One region of the Serratia sp. OS31 genome, then DNA from elsewhere that is predicted to be linked to it. Evidence: predicted binding sites of a transcription regulator. Region 1 holds the regulator's gene; the other holds the start of a gene.
What was found. The regulator PhoB, encoded in region 1, activates phosphate uptake and scavenging genes when phosphate is short. The targets are predictions, from matches to a motif close to CTGTCATAAAACTGNCNNAT.

Region 1 (3,100 bases):
GCCGCTCAGCGATTGCGCCTCACGTTGTAACACCCGCAGCATCAGGGGGATATCAACCCGCTCGTTCATTTCAACGTTAGGCGCCGCCTCGATGCGCGACAGCGTCAGCAGTTGCTTGACCAGTCCGTCCATGCGGCGAGTCTGCTCCTGCATGGTGCCCAACGCCTTACCGCGCAGCGAACCATCCAGCTCTTCGTCGCTCATCATTTCCAGGTAACCCTGCAATACCGTTAGCGGCGTGCGCAGCTCGTGACTGACGTTAGCGAAGAAGTTGCGCCGAGCCCCTTCCAGTTGACGCATCTGGGTCACATCGCGGGCCACCATCAATAATTGCCCTTCAGAGTAGGGCATCACACGAAATTCGACGTAATGCTCGTTATTCAGCTGCAGCGTCAAGGGGCGGGAGAACTCCTGCTGTTGCAGATAGTGACTGAACTCCGGATAACGCAGCAGGTTAAGGATGTGCTGACCATTGTCTTCCGGCCAGCGGAAACCCAGCAAATGCTGCGCCAGCCCGTTGCACCAAAAGATATTGCCTTCGACGGTGGTCATCACCACCGCATCGGGCAGCGATTCCGCTCCGCTGCGGAAGCGTTTGATCAACAGCGCCAACTCACGGCGTCGACGGCGGTTCCGTTGCTGCATCTGATACAGACCGTAAAACAGCGGTTCCCAGCTCCAGCGACCCGGCGGCGGCGTCATGCTGCGGTCAACCCACAGCCAGTGGGAAAGTTTAAGTTGGTTGTAGAAATTCCATGCCAACGCCGCCAGCACGGAGGCCAGCAGCAACCAGGGCAGATAACCGAAAATCAGCCCCAGCAGTAAGGCAGGCAGGCAGAAAAGGGCCAGCTCCAGGGCCAGCCTCTTCCAGGATAGACGTTCTAACACGGCATATTCTCCAGCGCGGCGCGATCAGTAGCGCGTTGAGAATCGGTAGCCGGTGCCCCGAACGGTTTGAACCATTTTGTCATGACCACTGGTCTCTAACGCCTTACGGAGCCGACGGATGTGCACGTCAACGGTGCGGTCTTCCACATAAACGTTAGTGCCCCAGACGTGATTAAGCAACTGCTCACGGCTATAAACGCGTTCCGGATGGGTCATAAAGAAGTGCAACAGCTTGAACTCGGTCGGCCCCATATCCAGCGCTTGTTCATTAGCCATCACGCGGTGTGAGGAAGGGTCCAGGCTCAGCCCTTGCATTTCAATCACTTCTTCCACCGCCATCGGTGAAATACGGCGCATTACCGCCTTGATGCGCGCCACCAGCTCCTTCGGTGAGAAAGGTTTGGTGATGTAATCATCCGCCCCGACCTCCAGGCCGCGCACCCGGTCTTCTTCTTCACCGCGCGCGGTCAGCATCATCACCGGAATGTCACGGGTCAGGGCTTCACGCTTCATATGTTTAATAAACTGAATGCCGGATCCCCCGGGTAACATCCAGTCGAGCAACACTAAATCAGGGAACGGCTCAGACAGGCGCGTCACGGCGCTGTCATAATCCTCAGCTTCCAACGGTTGGTAACCATTCTGTTCCAACACAAAGCACACCATCTCACGGATCGGCGCTTCGTCTTCCACCACCAGTATGCGTCTTGCCATCGTCAATCCTGCCAATGTGTTAGCGATCACAGTTGATTGCGGGCGCCATTATGCGTCAGTTTTGTGACAGATTTATGAAATAAATAGCCATGAAAAAAACGGGCTGTTATGGGCAGTAAGCATAGCGGTTATTTCTAATCACACAGAAACATCATATTCCCTTTATAATCACCGCCATTACCCTATCGCCCCGGGAGTGTCATGCGCCTGATCCACACCTCTGACTGGCATCTTGGCCAGTACTTTTTCACCAAAAGCCGCGCCGCCGAGCATCAGGCCTTTCTGCGCTGGCTGATCGAACAGATCGAACAACACCAGGTGGACGCGCTGATCGTCGCCGGGGACCTGTTCGATACCGGCTCGCCGCCAAGCTACGCCCGCGAGCTGTATAACCGCTTCGTGGTGGAACTGCAGCGCACCGGCTGCCAGTTGGTGGTGTTGGGCGGCAATCACGACTCCGTGGCAACCTTAAATGAATCGCGCGAATTGCTTTCCTGCCTGAATACCACCGTGATCGCCAATGCACAGAGCGAAATCGAACAACAGGTGCTGGTACTGAATCAACGCGACGGCCAACCGGGCGCCATATTGTGCGCCATTCCTTTTCTGCGGCCGCGCGATCTGCTCACCAGCCGCGCCGGTGAGTCCGGGGTGCAAAAACAGCAGGCGCTGCAAGAGTCTATCGCCGACCACTATCACACGCTGTACCAGGCCGCCTGTGCGCGCCGTGATACGTTGGGCTTGCCGCTGCCCATCGTCGCTACCGGCCATCTGACCACCGTCGGCGTAACGACCTCCGATTCGGTGCGCGACATCTATATTGGTACGCTGGACGCCTTCCCCGCCCAGGCCTTCCCCCCGGCAGATTACATCGCGCTGGGGCATATTCATCGCGCGCAAAACGTCGCCAAATCTGAGCATATTCGCTACAGCGGCTCCCCTATCCCGCTCAGTTTTGACGAGCTGGGCAAGGCCAAAAGCGTGTTTATGGTGGATTTCGACGCGGGTGCCCTGCAGCAGGTCAGCGCATTGGAGATCCCAACCTTCCAGCCGATGCAGCTCATTAAGGGAGATTTGGCACAGATCGAGCAACAATTACGGCTGTTTGCCGATTATCAGGGTGAATTACCCGTATGGCTGGATATCGAAGTGGCGACCCAAGATTACCTTAGCGACATTCAGCGTCGCATTCAGCTGCTGGCCGATCAACTGCCGGTAGAGGTCGTGCTGCTGCGCCGCAGCAAGGAGCAGCGTCGCCAGGCCATTGAGAAGCAAGACAAGGAAACGCTCAACGAGCTGAGCGTCAACGAAGTCTTCGAGCGGCGGTTGGCGCAGGAACCTGAAATGGCCGAAGCACGCAAACAGCGAATGAGTCAGATGTTCCAACAGGTCGTCGAAGCCGTACGGCACCAGGATCAGGAGCCGAACCAATGAAAATTCTCAGCCTGAGATTAAAAAACCTGAATTCGCTGCAGGGGGAATGGAAGATAGACTTCAC
Region 2 (3,100 bases), on a different contig from region 1:
ACGCTGATAGTTCAATACCGCCTGTCCTTCACCGGCGCGGGCCAGAAACAGAATGTTTTCCACCATGCGGGAAATCCGCTCCAGCTCCTCCATGTTGTTCGACAATAGCGTTTCATACTCTTCCACGCTTCGGGCCTGATACAGCGCAACCTGACAGTGCCCCATCAGCGCCCCCACCGGGGTACGGATCTCATGTGCCAAATCGGCAGAAAACTGCGTTAAACGCTGATAGCCTTCGTTCAGGCGATCCAACATGGCGTTAAACGAACGGGTCAGCTGTTGCAGCTCCTTCGGTGCTCCCTGTTCACTCAGCCGGGTCGACAACGTATTCGGCGTTATCACCGCCGCCTGCGCCGCCATGCGCCACAGCGGCTGCAATCCGCGACGCATCACCCAATACCCCAGTAATGCGATCAGAATGAAGGCCACCACCACGGCTGCCACTATCCGCCACAAATAACGCGCCAGCATTTTCTGCTCATTGATCATCACGTGGGCGGCGGAGATCTGAAGCAGGGTGCCGTCCTCCAGCCTGACCAGTGCCGATACGGCACGCAATGGCACGCCCTGCTCAGTCTGTCCACTTTGTACTGCGCTCAACCGCTGCGGTACACCGACCGGTGTTGGAGTCATCGGTGGCAGGCTCAGCCTGGCCGGATTAACGTTGATTAACGGCCTTTGCCCCGGCTGTTGAAAAATCAGTACGTCCTGTTCGTTGCCCAGCATATTTTCGAACAGGCCGGTATTCGCCGTCAGGCGATCCAACGGAAAACGCTGGCTGAGCAAATGGCGGTAGTACTCCACCCGGCCGGTGACCTGCAAATCGCTGCGGGTGGTCATTTCCTGGCGCATTGCGCCATACAGGTAGCCTCCCGCTCCGCTGACCACCAAAGCCGCCACCAACGCAAACAGCATGGCGCTGCGCAGCGTCAGAGAAAGCGCACGCCAACGTAGGGCCAAGGCCTTCATGAACGCGGCTCGCAAACGTAACCGATGCCACGCACGCTGTGGATCAGCTTGACCTCGAACGGCCGATCAATTTTTGCTCGCAGCCGCTTGATGGCAACATCCACCACGTTAGTGTCACTATCAAAGTTCATGTCCCAGACCTGGGAGGCGATCATGGTGCGTGACAATACCTCCCCCTCGCGCCGTACCAGAAGATGCAACAACATAAATTCTTTATTGGTCAGCGCGATCACCTGCTCCTGCCGCACCGCTTTACGGCGCAGCACGTCGAGCTGCAGGTCGGCTATCACATAGTGATCGGCTTCACGTACCGTGCCACGCCGCAGCAAAGTGCGCAGACGCAACACCAGTTCCGTAAAGGAGAAGGGCTTAATCAGGTAATCATCGGCACCCAGTTCGAGGCCATGAATGCGATCCTGCACCCCATCGCGCGCAGTCAGAAACAGAATGGGTACATCACTTTTCTTGCGTAGTACCTCGATAATCTGCCAGCCGTCCAGCCCCGGCAACATCACGTCCAGCACGATAGCGTCATAGCCGTGTTCCAGTGCCCGAAACAGGCCGTCGGTGCCGTTACGTGCCAAATCGACGCTGTACCCCGCCTCTCCCAGCCCCTTTTTCAGGTAATCACCCGTGCTGATGTCGTCTTCAACCACCAGTATTCGCATTATCGCCACCTCATGACTCTTGCGGAAATACTAGCAGTTCTGACGGACATTCTTGATGACATTAATGTCATCAAACGGACATGGTGCTGTCCCCGGTGTTCAACCATGCTTAACCGGCAACCTAAACAAAGGAGAACTTTATGATTACCCGTCATCGTTTTGCCGGTTTACTGCTTTCCACCCTCATGTTGTGCAGCGGTGCTGCCGCCGCGGCTCAACCCCAAGGCAAGGTGATTGCCCCACTGCGTGGCGTTATCGATCAGGTAAGCGACAGCAGCCTGCAACTCACCGACCGCAAAGGGGAAAAGGTCAGCGTCAAGCTCAATGACCAGACCCGAGTGCTGAGCGTGTCGAAAGGCACGCTGGATGATATCAAACCGGACAGCTTTATCGGCACCGCTGCCGTACCGCAGCCGGACGGCTCTTTGAAAGCGTTGGAAGTGCACGTGTTCGCAGCCAGCCTGCGCGGCACCGGCGAAGGCCACTCGGCCTGGGAATCCGCCGACGGCAAGGTCGACACCATGACCAACGGTACCGTGGGCAAACTGGTGAAGTCCAACGGACGCACCCTGACCGTGACCTACGGCAACCAGCAAAAAACCGTTAACGTGCCGGAGGATGTGCCGATCGTCACCCTGGATCCCGGCGATCGCAGCCTGTTGAAACCGGGCGCGCATATCGTGTTGTTCTCCACCACTGACGATAAGGGTGAACGCGTCGCCTCCCGCATTTCTGCAGGCAAAGACGGTACCGTTCCGCCGATGTAACTCAGGAGTGCATGATGAAAAGCAACGCGCCGCGGCCGGTGCATCCTTGGCCGGTTCGCCTTACCCACTGGATTAACCTGTTCGCCATGGTCTGCATGTTCATGAGCGGTTGGGAAATCTATAACGCCTCGCCGCTGTTCGGCTTCCGCTTTCCGCCACAGATCACGCTTGGCGGCTGGCTGGGCGGCGCGATTGGCTGGCATCTGGCGGTTATGTGGCTGCTGGCCTGCAACGCACTGTGTTATGTCTTGTGGAGCCTGTTCAGAGGCCACTTGCAGCGCGATCTGCTGCCGCTAGGCCTCGGCGCGCTGCGGCGCGATATCTGGCAAGCCGTGACGCTGCGGCTCAAGCATCGGCATGGCCATTACAACGCCATTCAAAAACTGATGTACCTCGGCGTCTTGCTTTTGGGGCTGCTGCTGGTGCTCTCCGGGTTAGCCATTTGGAAACCTGTGCAGTTGCAGGGTCTGGTGAGCCTGTTCGGCGGCTTTGACATTGCGCGTTACGTGCACTTTTTCGCCATGTCAGGCATTGGCTTATTTGTGGTGATTCACCTGCTGATGGTGATTATCGTGCCGCGCACGCTGTGGGCAATGATAACGGGTGGCAAACATGACGGATAAAAAACAACGCCCCATGGCACCGGGGCTGGAACCGGCGCAAAAGAAACAGCTGGTTAATTTGCAGCGCCGCTTG

Region 2: the regulator PhoB is predicted to act here: its motif matches at 1,702-1,721, upstream of H5P17_RS02830 (heavy metal response regulator transcription factor).

What each region holds. Positions count from the first base shown of each region.
Region 1 covers NZ_JACJFQ010000004.1:78,126-81,225, reverse strand. The annotation lists gene phoR (phosphate regulon sensor histidine kinase PhoR) at 1-888, opposite strand, end outside; gene phoB (phosphate response regulator transcription factor PhoB) at 913-1,602, opposite strand; gene sbcD (exonuclease subunit SbcD) at 1,804-3,036, shown strand; gene sbcC (exonuclease subunit SbcC) at 3,033-3,100, shown strand, end outside.
Region 2 covers NZ_JACJFQ010000002.1:116,836-119,935, forward strand. The annotation lists gene H5P17_RS02825 (heavy metal sensor histidine kinase) at 1-969, opposite strand, end outside; gene H5P17_RS02830 (heavy metal response regulator transcription factor) at 966-1,637, opposite strand; gene H5P17_RS02835 (hypothetical protein) at 1,778-2,404, shown strand; gene H5P17_RS02840 (cytochrome b/b6 domain-containing protein) at 2,419-3,027, shown strand; gene H5P17_RS02845 (molybdopterin-dependent oxidoreductase) at 3,017-3,100, shown strand, end outside.